Regions from separate parts of the Streptomyces sp. NPDC005566 genome, predicted to be linked through region 1. Evidence: riboswitches for the same ligand, from Rfam matches in the RefSeq annotation. Region 1 holds a riboswitch; the other holds the start of a gene.
The links. A riboswitch is a leader RNA that binds a small molecule or an ion and turns the genes downstream of it on or off. The one in region 1 is predicted to bind cobalamin.
Positions count from the first base shown of each region.

Region 2: it holds a riboswitch for cobalamin, as region 1 does, so the genes downstream of both, ABZS61_RS32040 (CbtB-domain containing protein) here and ABZS61_RS19980 (ABC transporter substrate-binding protein) in region 1, are expected to answer to the same signal.

Region 1 covers NZ_JBEXDB010000012.1:27,063-33,954, reverse strand. Annotated here, with positions in the region: gene ABZS61_RS19985 (acyl-CoA dehydrogenase) at 1-1,747, shown strand, start outside; cobalamin riboswitch at 2,031-2,216, shown strand; gene ABZS61_RS19980 (ABC transporter substrate-binding protein) at 2,274-3,311, shown strand; gene ABZS61_RS19975 (iron chelate uptake ABC transporter family permease subunit) at 3,368-4,396, shown strand; gene ABZS61_RS19970 (ABC transporter ATP-binding protein) at 4,393-5,202, shown strand; gene ABZS61_RS19965 (PRC and DUF2382 domain-containing protein) at 5,286-6,272, opposite strand; gene ABZS61_RS19960 (adenosylcobinamide amidohydrolase) at 6,609-6,892, shown strand, end outside.
Region 2 covers NZ_JBEXDB010000028.1:17,722-24,613, forward strand. Annotated here, with positions in the region: gene ABZS61_RS32025 (metallophosphoesterase) at 153-1,058, shown strand; gene ABZS61_RS32030 (4'-phosphopantetheinyl transferase superfamily protein) at 1,055-1,765, shown strand; gene ABZS61_RS32035 (histidine phosphatase family protein) at 1,689-2,282, opposite strand; adenosylcobalamin (AdoCbl) riboswitch at 2,418-2,515, shown strand; gene ABZS61_RS32040 (CbtB-domain containing protein) at 2,560-2,775, shown strand; gene ABZS61_RS32045 (CbtA family protein) at 2,803-3,576, shown strand; gene ABZS61_RS32050 (GNAT family N-acetyltransferase) at 3,698-4,213, opposite strand; gene ABZS61_RS32055 (SDR family oxidoreductase) at 4,359-5,114, shown strand; gene ABZS61_RS32060 (TetR/AcrR family transcriptional regulator) at 5,224-5,934, shown strand; gene ABZS61_RS32065 (DUF2199 domain-containing protein) at 6,000-6,892, opposite strand, start outside.

The DNA.
Region 1 (6,892 bases):
CCCCGAAGAGCGTCTCTCCCTCGCCTACGACCGGCTGCGCATCCTCAACCGCTCCCTCGACAGCGGAGCCCGCCTCGCCGCCGACCCGCGCGCCCTGGCCGCCCTGCACGAATGGCTCGGGCCGGTGGACCCCGCGCTCACCACCGTGGCGGGCATCCACTACAGCCTCTTCCTCGGCAGTCTCCTCGACCACGACGCCGGCACGGACCGCGATCTGTCCGACTTCCTGGGGATGCGGCGCATCGGCACCTTCCTCTGTACCGAGGTGGCGCACGGCAACGATGCCGCCTCCCTGGAGACCACCGCGACGTACGACCGCGAGCGGGACGGGTTCGTCCTGCACACCCCGAACGCGGGGGCGCAGAAGTTCATGCCCAACACCAGCCCGGCGGGCGGGCCGAAGACCGGTCTCGTCGCCGCGCGCCTTCTCGCCGACGGCACGGACCACGGCGTCCACCTCTTCCTGGTGCCGCTCACCGACGACGTACAAGCTCTTCCAGGAGTACGGGTCCGGCGGTTGCCGGCCCGGATGGGCAGCCCTGTCGACCACTGCCTGACCTCGTTCGACGGGCTGTTCGTCGGGCGGGACGCCGTGTTGGGGGGAGGAAGGGGACTCGGCGGGGACGGCGAAGCCGGCATCACCCCCGCCGACCGACGGCGGCGCTTCCAGACATCCATCGGCCGTGTGACCCCGGGGCGGATCTCCATGAGCGCCTGCGCTGCCGGCTCCGCACGCGCCACGCTTGCGGTAGCCGTCCGCTACGGCGGCCGTCGCATGGTCTCCGGCGCCCGGGGCGCCGGGCAGATTCCGGTGAACGCCCACCGGACCCACCACGGGCCGCTCGCCTCGGCCATCGCCACGGTCTTCGCCATGAGTCTTCTGCACCGCAGGGCGCTCGACCGGTGGGAGCGCCGCACCGACGAGAACGGAGCGGAGGCGGAGCGTCTGGTGGCCGTCGCCAAGGGGTGGATCACCTGGCAGGCCCGCTCGGTCATCGTCGAGTGCCGTGAACGCTGCGGCGCACAGGCGTTGTTGGAGAACAACGGCATGACGGAGCTGGTCACCGGGATCGAGGGCGCCATCACGGCGGAGGGCGACAACCTCGCCGTCCACGCCAAGGCGGCGGCCGACATGCTCTTCGCCGCCGAACCCGCCCCAGGGGGCCCCTCGCAGGACGCGGCGGGCGGAGCCGGCAAGACCCAGCCCGACCGGACCCCCGGTGAGCTGGCCGACCCCCGCTTCCTCGGCAGGCTCCTCGACGCGGTGGAGGACATCTGGTTCACCCGGGCCAGGAAACGCGCGCTCCGGGCACCGCACGGTGACGCGCTCGCGCGGTGGAACGCGGCCTCCGGAGCCGCGCTGCGGGGGGTCGAGGCCCACGCGTACCGGCAGGCGGCCGAGGGGTACGCCGAGGCGCTGGCCACGCTTCCCGAGGGCGCCGCCCGGGAGCGGCTGGCCGACCTGGAGCGGCTGTTCGCCCTCCAGTGGGTGGCACGCAACAGCGGGGACCTGCTGGCGGCAGGTCACCTGACCGCCCAGCAGGTCGACGAACTGCCCGAGGCCACCGAGGAACTGATCACAGCCGTTGCCGCACATGCACCCGAACTGGTCGAGTCCTTCGCGCTGCCGGAAGAACTGCTCGCCGACTGGCCGATCGCAGGACCGGACTACACCCACGCGTACGACGACCCGAAGGGCCCCTGGCACCGGGGGTCCGCCGAGCCGTCGCCGCCCGCCGCGCCGTGAGCGGCCGACGGGCTGCCGTCCGGACACGACCCGGGGCGGTGGGCGCCCGGCGTGTGCGCGAGGCCGCAGAGATCCTCGGGCTGCGGGCCGTGCTGCTCGCGTACTGGGGCACGGCATCCCTGCTCGCCCGTCGGCGCGGACGCCGCAGGTGAGAGCCGGAGAATCGGTTCGCCGCAGGTCCTGACCCGAGAACGCAGGTCCTGGCGAGGGAGGGGCCGGTGCGGGGGGACACCGCCCCACCCGCCGTGCCGGCCACGGCGCCTGGGGCCGCCGTTCAGCTGCGTGATAGCTTGCAGAAGCCAGTCACACTCCACGTGGAGTCAGGGAATCCGGTGTGAATCCGGAGCTGACGCGCAGCGGTGAGGGGGACGGGCGGGGCCACGGCCACTGGACACCCTCGGGGGTCCGGGAAGGCGTCCCGTCCGGATGAACCCGAGTCCGAAAACCTGCTGGCACCCGTTCCCGAACCGGGAGCGGTGCTTCGTACCGGGCTCCGCGCTTGAGCCCCAGGACGCAGAGGGACCCTGTGCCGCCCATAGCCAGTACCGTACGCCGAACCGCTCTGCTCACAGCGGGACTTGTCCTGCTGACCGCCTGCGGTGGCGGAGCATCCACCGAAGCGACGCAGGAAGGCAGCGCCGGCTACCCGGTGACGCTGAAGAACTGCGGACGCACCGTCACCGTCGGGTCCGCCCCGCACCACGCGGTCTCCCTGGACCAGGGGTCGACCGAGATCCTGCTCTCGCTCGGCCTCGCCGACCGGCTGGCGGGCACCTCCACCTGGACCGACCCGGTGATGAAGGGGCTGGAGAAGGCCAGTGCGAGCGTCCCCCGCATCGCCGAGAACCGGCCCTCCTCGGAGAAGGTCCTCGACAAGGAACCCGACTTCATCAGCGCCTCGTTCGAATCGACGCTCGGCAAGGGCGGTGTCGCGCCCCGCGAACAGTTCGAGGACCTCGGCGTCCCCACCTACGTCTCGCCGGCCGACTGCACGGCCAAGGACAACAGCAAGGGCGGGGACGGTTCCCGTACGAAGCCGCTGACCATGGAGAGCGTCTACACCGAAGTACACGATCTGGCCAAGGTGTTCGGCGTCCAGGAACGCGGTGACGAACTCGTCGCCCGCCTCCGGGCACGTATCACCGAGGCGACCGCAGGCATCGAGGCATCGGACGCCACCCTGCTCTACTGGTTCGCCAACGCCGAGTCGCCCTACCTCGCGGGGTGCTGCGGGGCGCCCGGCATCATCACCGAGGAGCTCGGCGCGAAGAACGTCTTCGACGACACGCAGGAGGAGTGGCCCCAGATCAACTGGGAGACCGTCGCCGACCGCAACCCCGATGTCCTGGTCATCGGTGACCTGACCCGCATGTCGCAGACCGCCGAGAGCGCCGAGAAGAAGATCCAGTTCCTGGAGTCCAATCCCGCCACGAGGAACATGGACGCCGTCCGGCACAAACGCTACGTCCTCCTCAGCGGCCAGGCCATGAACCCCTCCATCCGCACCGTCGAAGGCGTGGAGCTCGTCGCAGAGGGGCTGCGCGGCTTCGGGCTCGCGGGGTGACCGACACCCGTCAGGACACCTGTCAGGCCGCCGGCGCACGCGCACAGAAGGCACCGGTGTCCCGCCCTGCCGGCGTCCTGCGCGACGGCCTCCTGTGGAGCTGCGGGACGGCGTTGCTGCTCCTGTCCGTCGCGGTCGCCGTCACCATCGGACCCGCCCGGATCTCGGTCCCGGACGTCTGGTCCGCGGTGGCGGCCCACCTCGGCCTCGGGGACTCGCGGCTCACCCCGATCCGGGACGGCATCATCTGGAACCTGCGCATGCCCCGCACCCTGCTCGCCGCGGTGTGCGGGGCCGGACTCGCGGTGTGCGGCACCGTGATGCAGTCACTCCTGCGCAACCCGCTCGCCGACCCGTTCGTGCTCGGTGTCTCCTCCGGGGCGTCCACCGGAGCGGTCGTGGTCGTCATCCTCGGGGCGGGCGGGGGAGCGGTGTCGATCTCGACCGGTGCCTTCATCGGGGCCCTCTGCTCGTTCGCCCTCGTCCTGCTGCTCAGCCACACCCTCGGCGGGACGACCGACCGGGTCGTCCTCTCCGGTGTGGCGGCGATGCAGCTCTTCTCCGCGCTCACCTCCTTCGTCGTGATGACCGCCGCCGACGCCGAGCAGACCCGCGGTGTGCTGTTCTGGCTGCTCGGCTCCTTGAGCGGGGTCGGCTGGACCGATGTGTGGATGTGCGCGGCGGTACTCGCCGTGACACTGCTGATCTGCCTCGGGCACGCCCGTACGCTCGACGCCTTCGCGTTCGGCCAGGACGCGGCGGCCACCCTCGGCGTCCATGTCGCCCGCACCCGGATCGTGCTGCTGTGCACCACGGCGCTGCTGACCGCGGCGCTCGTCAGCTCGGCGGGCGCCATCGGCTTCGTCGGCCTCGTCCTGCCGCACGCGGCCCGCGCCCTGACCGGTTCGGGGCACCGGCGACTTCTGCCGGTCACCGCACTCGCCGGGGCGGTGTTCCTGGTCTGGGTCGACACGCTGGCCCGCACCGTCCTCGACCCGCAGGAGGTGCCGGTCGGAGTGGTCACCGCCCTCATCGGTGTGCCCGCCTTCGTACTGGTCCTGTACCGCACACGGAGGGCCACATGACCGCCGCCGCGAGCGCGGGCCTGCGGGCCGAGCGCGTGACGCGGGAGGCGGGCGGGCGGATCGTCCTCGACGGTGTGGACATCGCGCCGCCGCCCGGCGCCACTCTCGGACTCCTGGGACCGAACGGATCCGGCAAGTCCACGCTGCTCCGCATCATGGCCGGCATCCTCGGCCCGGGCGCGGGCGCGGTGACCCTCGACGGCCGCACCCTCGCGGAGACCGGCCGCCGCACCGTCGCCCGACGCGTCGCCGTGGTCGGCCAGCACGCCACCACCCAGGTCGAGTTGAGCGTCCTGGACGTCGTGCGCCTCGGCCGTATCCCGCACCGCCGTGCCTGGGCTGCGCCCGACCGCGAGGACGCGGACGCCGTGCGCGAGGCGCTGGAGCGCACAGGCCTGGCCGACCGCACCGGGCAGTCCTGGCACACCCTGTCCGGCGGTGAGCGCCAGCGCGTCCAGATCGCCCGTGCACTCGCCCAGCGGCCTCGTGAGCTCCTCCTGGACGAGCCGACGAACCATCTGGACATCCAGCACCAGCTGGAGTTGCTGGCCCTCGTCTCCGCGCTGCCCGTCACCGCTGTCGTGGCGCTGCACGACCTCAACCTGGCCGCGATGTTCTGCGACCGCGTCACCGTGCTGAAGGAAGGACGGGTGGTGGCCTGCGGAACGCCCGCGGAGGTGATCACCGGGGAACTCATCGCAGACGTCTACCGGGTACGGGCGGTGGTGACGCCGGAAGGGCCGGACGGCAGGCCTTCGGTGCGCTTCCTGCCGGGGGCCGCCGCGGGCGGCCGGGTTTCCGGGTGACCGACGGCGAAGGGGCGGGCCCGCGTCGTCCGGGTCCGCCCCTCGGTGCTTGTCGCGCGGCCTGTCGCCGCTGAGTGAGGGGGTCAGCGGCGGCGTCCCTGGCCGAACTCGCCGCCCGTGTCCTTGCCGCTGCCCATGTCCTTGCCGTCCGCGTAGTCGATCTTCTCCTTGCGGAGTTCGGCGGAGACTTCCTTCTGTTCGGTGACCTTGTTGGTTTCGAGGCGGACGCGCTCCACCGGGACGGCCTCCTTGCGGACGGTGGCGCGTTCGGCGTGCAGGGTGACTTCGACGTCCTCTTCGCCGATGCTCGTCGTACCGGTCGACTTCTCGCCCGGCCGCATGGGTTCGCGCACCACGCGTACTTCCTCGTGGGACACGGGTACGGTCCGGGAGACGTTCTCGGTCACGACGTACTTGTGCAGATGCGCCTTTCCGCTCTCGTACTCCTCCGTACCGACGAGGAGCTGTTCCTCGGAACGGACCATTTCCTCCCTGCCCCCGGCGCCCGCGGCGGACCGTTCGGCTCCGGCTCCGGCGAGCGGCCGAGAGGTGGAGGACGTCTCCGTGTCCCGGTGCCTGCCCATGCCGGCGCCCGAGGTGGCTGCGCCCGTGGTGCCGACCGTTGTCGCCTTGCCGGTCGTCCCGGGGCGGGCCGCTCCCGCGGCTCCGGCAGCTCCGGCGGCGCCCATGGCTGCCGTTCCGGTGCCGGACGTGGTGCGCGCGTCGCCGCCCGCACCGGCGGTGGTCTTCCTGGTCATGCTGTAGTGCCGGTAGAGCTCTTCTTCCTCGGCCACGGAGAGATGCGCGTCGGCGTCCACCCTGGGGGCTTCCTTGACGCGGTCCTTCGTGTGCGAGACGTGCAGGTCGGAGCCCACGCGGCGGGCTCCGGCGAGCGGTACGAAGCTCTCCTTCATGCCGAACATGCCGGTCTTGACCGTGATCCAGTCGGGCTTGCCGGTGTCGTCGTCGACGTACACCCGCCCTACACTGCCGACCTTCTCGCCGTCACTGTCGTAGACGGTCAGACCGTCGAGTTCTCCGGAATCCGTGAAACCGTCAGCGGCTCCCATGGCCGATTCCTCCTCGCCCGGGCACGCCCTGTGGGTGGGTCCAGCAGAGAAGACGCGTCCGGCTTCCATCGCGCCTCACCCGGTTGGACGCTGCAACCTCCCGGCCCGGGCAGCGGGCGGCCCGGAGGACCCGGGGTGGGCGGTGGCCCCGCGCAATGCCTGTACCGGCCCCTTTCACCCGTTACTCCATTCGGGTGAGCACCCTCATGGGTGCACCGGGGATGCGCGCTGCCCCGCACGTATGATCGACGCGCCGTCGCCGACCGTCGGGCGGCCTTTCCCCGGGGGTGCGCCATCGACTCCGTACGTACACGCATCCCCGGACAGCGCGGGGAACTGCTGGCCAGGCAGGAGGAAGGCCTCCGTCTCCACCACCTGGTCTGGCGGCTGGGCCCCGGCTGGCGGGTGTGCAGCAGTGCGGTCCTGGGCGGCGGCATCGGGCCGCGGGCCTGGATTCTCAATGCCCAGGTACCGGGCGGATACCCGCGGCTGGACCCGGACCGGCACCTCGCCGAGATCGCCTGCGCCGAGGAGCTCGGCGGCACCGGGGCCGGTCTGATGACGGCCGCGGACGTCACCGCGTACACCGTCGCGGCCGACGGGGGCGTCACGGCGACCGT
Region 2 (6,892 bases), on a different contig from region 1:
CCCGAGGTGGCGGCTTCCGGGGGTCATGCCGGGGTCGATCGACGGTCTCGCAGGGTTGCTCCGCTCCACGTCGGCCGCAGGAGCCGCGCCGCGCCCGAGACGCGCCGCGGGCAAGAGGCCCGGCAGAGCGAGCAGGACGGTAAATTCGAACAATGAGTCAACTGAGCGACCCCGTCCGTCAATCGCCGCCGGGGCGGGGCCGGCTTCTCGCCGTCAGCGATCTCCATATCGGGATCGCCGACAACCGTCCGATCGCCGACAAGCTGCACCCGTCGCACGACGACGACTGGCTCATCGTCGCGGGCGACGTGGCAGAACAGGCAGATGAGGTCGCGCAGGCTCTGGAGATGCTGGCGGGCCGCTTCGCCCACGTGGTGTGGACCCCCGGCAACCACGAGCTGTGGACCGTGGACAAGGATCCCGTACGACTGCGCGGACAGGCGCGGTACGAACACCTCGTTCAGGTGTGCCGCGAGCTCGGTGTGACGACACCGGAGGATCCGTACCCCCGGTGGCAGGGAGCGGACGGGCCGGTGGCCGTCGCCCCCGTGTTCGTGCTGTACGACTACACGTTCAGGGCCCCCGGAACGACGACCAAGGAAGAATCCCTGGCCAAGGCGCACGAAGCCGGAGTCGTCTGCACCGACGAGTACCTGCTCCACCCCGACCCCTATCCCGCCCGGGACGACTGGTGCCGGGCGCGGGTGGCGCAGACAGAGGAACGGCTCGCCGCGCACGACCCGGACGTCCCTCTGGTGATCACAGGCCACTGGCCACTGGTGCGCGAGCCCACATCCGTCATGTGGTACCCGGAGTTCGCCCAGTGGTGCGGCACGGAACTGACGGCCGACTGGCACCGCCGCTTCAACGTGGCCGCCGTCGTCTACGGGCACCTCCACATTCCCCGTACGACCTGGTACGACGGCGTGCGCTTCGAGGAGGTCTCGATCGGCTACCCCAGGGAGTGGCGCAAACGTGGCCACCCCCGCGGCCTGTTGCGTCAGATCCTTCCCTACACGGGCGAACACCCTCCGGGCGAGCCGGGGGAGGGGGCGTGATCGAGCAACTGCTCCCCGCGTACGTCGCCTGCGCGGACACCTTTGACGCGGATGCTCCGGCGGGAACGCTCTACCCCGAGGAAGCGGAACTCGTCGCGCGCAGCGTGGACCGGCGCAGGCAGGAGTTCGCGGCCGTGCGCGCCTGCGCGAGGCGGGCCATGGCGGCCCTCGGGCTGCCCCCCACGCCTGTGTTGCGCGGCCACCGGGGGGTGCCCCTGTGGCCCGAGGGAATCGTGGGCAGCATGACGCACTGCGAGGGCTACCGCGCCGCGGTGCTGGCCCGGGCGTCCGAAGTGCGCGCCCTCGGCATCGACGCGGAACCGGACGAAGCACTGCCGGCCGACGTGTGGGAGGTCATCTCGCTTCCCTCGGAGAGACGGCGGATCGGCCAGGTCACGGGCGGCGCGGCCCCCCACTGGGACCGGCTGCTCTTCAGTGCCAAAGAGAGTGTCTTCAAGACGTGGTACCCGCTTACAGGCATCGAACTCGACTTCGACGAGGCGGAGATCGAGTTCCGCCGGAGCGAAGGGACTCGGAACCGGGGCACCTTCACGGCGCAGCTGTTCCGCACGGCGCCCGGGATACCGGGGTCGTTCGAGGGAAGGTGGCGGCTCCAGGACGGGTTCGCGGTCACCGCGATCGCCCTGCCCCACGCTCCTCCGGAGGGCGACCGCACCGCAGGTTCCACCGCCCCGACCGTCCGCTGAGTTCGGTGAGCGCGAGCGGGGGCACGTCCAGCCGCCAGAAGGCCTGGACCGGCAGAGCCAGCGCCTGCACCACCGCCGCGCGGACGACCGCGGGTTCGACCACGGCCATGACCCGCACGTCGCGGTCCCCGGCCAGGGTCTCCAGCCAACTGCCCACCCGGGCGGCCAGGTCCAGGAGTGACTCCCCTCCGTGCTGGGCGGCCGAGGGGTCGGTCAGCCAGGCGGACACGGCGTCAGGTTCCGCCGTGCTCACGTCCGACAGCCGTTGGCCGCTCCAGCGCCCCATGCGCCAGTCGTGGAGGGCGGGTTCGGTACGGGCGGCGAGCCCGAGCGCCTGAGCGGTCTGCCGGCAGCGCTCCGAAGGACCGCGCACGTACCGGTCGGCTCCCGGTACGTCACCGGCGGCGTCCCCGGCTCTGCGCAGACCCGCCTCGTCCAACGGCGCGTCACCCTCGAAGCGCGCCTCTCTAGACGCGGCATTCATGGCTGGTGAGATCAACATCACCCGTACCGTCATGCTCGGCCTCCACTTCTTGAACAACTGCCCGATGCGTAGGCGCCCCATGGGAACACGGCCCGCGCCGCGGGCCGTGACCGGGACGGTTGCACCGTGGCGGCGCCCGAGCAACAGGCGGTATGGTCGCGGCAACCAAGACGAGGTGTGAACGGAAGTCCGGTGAGAATCCGGCACGGTCGCGCCACTGTGTACCCGCTCGTTCTGCGGGAAAGTCAGACCCGGCACCTTCGTCTCAGGCACCACGACAGGGACGCGTGTTCCCACAGGAGGTTCTGCCATGGCACATTCTGCTGCCCCAGCTGCGATCGCACCCGCGATCACCCCCATCTCGCTGAAGGCCATTGCCCCCTGGGCTGTCTTCTTCGGGATCCTGATGCTCGTCCTGCTGTACTTCGTCGGCGCCGAGCAGGGCGCCACCGCGGTCTTCTCGGGCGAGTCCGTGCACGAGTGGGTCCACGACGGACGCCACCTCCTCGGATTCCCCTGCCACTGATAACTCCGGGAATCAGGGGAACGTTCCATGAACTCCGTATCGGTCAGAGCTCTGCTCGTCCGCGGCATGCTGGCCGGCCTCGTGGCCGGCGCGCTCGCTCTCGCCGTGGCCTACTTCCTCGGTGAGTCCCGCGTGGACGCCGCCATCGCGCTGGAAGAGTCACACACCCACGACCACGGCGGCGGCGAGGAACTCGTCAGCCGCACGATGCAGGCCACCGGCGGGCTCGCCACCGGTGTCCTCGTATTCGGCGTGGCCATCGGCGGCATCGCCGCACTCGTCTTCTGCTACGCCTGGGGCCGCATCGGCAGCTTCGGCCCCAGGGCCACGGCCGCACTTGTCGCGGGTGCCGCCTTGCTGACGGTGTACGTCGTGCCGTTCCTGAAGTACCCGGCGAACCCGCCGGCTGTCGGCAACCCCGACACCATCGGACAGCGCACCGGCATGTTCTTCCTGATGGTCGCTCTCAGCGTGCTGCTGGCCGTTGCCGCCGTGATCCTCGGCAAACGTCTCGCACCCCGGCTGGGCAACTGGAACGCGACGACCGCCGCAGGCGCCGGCTATGTCCTGCTGATCGGACTCGCCTACGCCTTCCTGCCCTCGTTCAACGAGGTCGGCACGGACTTCCCGGCCAGCCTGCTGTGGGAGTTCCGGCTGTCCACGCTCGCCGTCCAGGCGACGCTCTGGACCGCCTTCGGTCTCGTCTTCGGCTACCTGACCGAGCGGCTTCTCGTACCGGCCGCCGGTACCTCGTCGGCGGGAGGCCGTACGGCACCTCGCCCGGCCGATGCCGTGAGCTGACCCTCGAGCCCGCAGGGGCTTCCGACAAGTGAACCCGCCGGGAATTCCCGGCGGGTTCCGTCATGTGCGGGCCCGGGACCGGCGAGCTCGGAGTCCAGGCGTCAGCGTCAGGTGTACGACGTCAGGCGTCGGGCGTCCGGCCGGTTCGTGTCCAGTCGATACGGAAGTGTTTGAGCCGGTCGTCGACGCCGACCAGCCGCATCCCGGCCGCTGCCATGACGTGGTGCGATCGGGTGTTGTCGAGATCGGCATCGCCCTTCACGGAGGCGACCCCCTGGGAACGTGCGAAGGCAAGAAGGGCCCGTAGCGCTTCGGAGGCGTACCCCAGGCCGCGTACCGAGGGGATCAAGCCGTAGCCGATCGTCACCCGGCCGTCGGAATCCGGCTTTCCGTGGAAGCCCACACCGCCTATCACGTGCCCGTCCGCACGGCGCCGGATCTCGTAGGCGCCGAACGGCTGAGGGCTGCCGGCGTTCGCGCAGGTCTCCAGGAAACGGCGGGCGACCCCGCGGTCGCCGTCCCCGGGGTATCCCGGTGCCCAGAAGGTGCCTGCCGGCGGTTCACCCGCCTCCACCGATGCGGCTTCGGCCGCGTTCAGCGGGTGCAGAAGCAGGCGTGTCGTCATGAGGTTGTCCATGACAGCCCGGAGTATCACCTCGGCAGGGGACGTCGCACCCGAATTTCGGCACCCGACCTCGGTAGCGTCGCTACGGTAACAATGTTAGCTTTGCTGTCATCGGGCCGCGGAGACGGCCGGGGCCCCTCTACGGACGGAGCAGGTCATGAGTGAGCAACAGCAGCGCACCACCGCGGTGCGCAGGGTCGCTCTGGTCACCGGGGGCTCACGAGGTATCGGCCGTGAGAGCGTCGAGCGGCTCGCGGCCGACGGGTTCGCCGTCGTCGTCAACTACGCGGGCAACAAGACCGAGGCCGAGGCGGCAGTCGAGGCTGTCGTCTCCGCCGGTGGCGAAGGATTCGCGTTTCAGGCGGACGTCGCGGACGAGACTGCCGTGGCCGCCCTCTTCGACGCGGCGGAGGCGGCCTTCGGGGGGATCGACGTGGTCGTCCATGCCGCGGGCATCATGACGCTCGCACCACTGGTCGATACCGACCTGGACGCCCTGGACCGGATGCACCGCACCAACATCCGCGGCACGTTCGTCGTCGATCAGCAGGCGGCGCGCCGTCTCCGCGACGGCGGGGCGATCATCAACTTCTCCAGTTCGGTGCTGTCGCTCGCCCTCCCGGGATACAGCGCCTACGCGGCCACCAAGGGGGCGGTGGAGGCCATGACGCTGATCCTCGCCCGCGAACTGCGCGGCCGGGACATCACGGTCAACGCGGTGGCCCCCGGCCCGACCGCCACCGCGCTGTTCCTGGACGGCAAGGACGAGGAAACCATCGCAAGGATGGCGGCCCAGCCGCCGCTCGAACGGCTGGGCACGCCGCAGGACATCGCGGAGGTCGTCTCGTTCCTCGCCGGCCCCGCCCGCTGGGTCAACGGCCAGGTGCTGCGCGCCAACGGGGGGATCGTGTGACACCTCGTGCGGCCTTCTTCCGCGCCCCGCCCGGACATGCTCCGACGGGGCACCGTTTCCCGCGCGGGCGCCGGACCCGCGCCGTACACCGCTTGATAGCGTCCGTGCCGTGAGTACCCGAGCGCGCATCCTCGAAGTGGCCGCCGAGCTCGTCGCGGCGTCGCCGGACGGGGACATCTCCACCCGGGCCGTGTGTGAGGCGGCCAAGGTCGGCGCACCGGCTCTCTACCGGCACTTCGGGGACAAGGAAGGGCTGCTGTCGGCGGTGGTTGACCACGGCTTTGACGCGTACCTCGCCACGAAGCGGGAACGCGGCGATTCCACGGACCCGGTCGAGGACCTCCGCAACGGCTGGGACAGCCACATCGAGTTCGCCCTGCGAAACCCGAACCTGTACCGGCTGATGAACTCCCCGGCGATGCGCACACCGCCCGCCGCGGCGTTCGAGTCCCACCGGATCCTGACTCGCGACCTCGAGCGGGCTGCGGAACAGGGGAAGTTGCGCGTCACCCCTGAACTGGCGGCCCAGATGATCATGTCGGCCAATACAGGTGTCGCCCTCATGCTGGTGTCCCGCCCCGCGACCTTCTCGGACGACAGCGTGCGGACGCGCGTACGCGATGCTGTGCACGCCGCCGTCTTCACCCCGGAAGCGTGCGCCGCCGAACCGCTGGAAGCCGAAGTCCCTTCAACCGCAGTCCGGTTGAGGGCTCTGCTGAATCGGTCGAAGGGGTCCGGCCTCAGCACTGCGGAATCGGTCCTGATGAACGAATGGCTGGACCGGGTGTCGAATGCGGTGCAGAAGGACGGGAAGGGCTGACAGGCCGGTCTCCGCCTCCCGATCCGTACCATCGATGCCCACCGGAGGTACAACACGTCGTCGGATCAAGAATGATCTGACCGTGAGAGGGAGCGCCAGACCTGCTGGGCCCAGGCGAGGTCGGCGGAATCCGCATGGGTGCAGAACAGCCCGGCGGCGGCGCCGACGGCCGGAACCGTGAAGCCGTAGAACTCGTGCCGCTCCCGGCCGTGGTCGTCCGGGGTCAGCCAGAAGGCGTGGCGGAGTCCTCCGGGCAGAGGCTCGGTGAGCCGCTGTGCGGGAAGCTTGTCAGGGGCGCCGTCGAGCAGCACGGAGAGGAAGTCCTCGGGAGAACGTCCCGGGACGTCGTCCGTGAACGCCGTCACGGCGGCGCTGCGGTCAGGACCGGCGAACTGGTCCGCTCCGTCGACGACCCGGGCGGTCAGGCCTGCGGTGCGGACGACGGACCAGCGGTCGCCGAAACCGGTGCGGACGTCCACGGGGAGCTGGTGCGGGAAGCGGCTGAGCACGTGGTCCCTGTCCCAGACGTCCTCCAGGACGCGGGTGGCCGCCGGGTGGTGGCCGGCGACGAGGTGGGGAAGCTCCTCGGGGTCGGCGACCCGGGCGGTGAACGGGGCGCCCAGCAGATCGTCGCCCCAGGGGCGGATCTTGTTGGAGAGCAGCCCCCTGAAGGCGAGGTCCGAGTAACTGCGGTCCTCCCAACGCTCGTCCGCCTCCCGGAGCGTGGCCTCGTCGACCTCCAGCCATACGCCCAGGACCAGTTCGGTCTCGTGTGTCAGCCGGACGGGCAGCAGGCAGCGGATGAAGGAGCCGACGCCGTCCACCCGGAGCAGCGCCGAGGGGCCGAGCTGGTGCCTGGCCCCTTCGGGTGCAGTGAGGGCGGCGTCGGGCAGGTTGAATCCGACGTCGATGCGCCGCTCGTCCGTCAGGGAGTCGCCGCAGCAGGAACAGGAGGCAA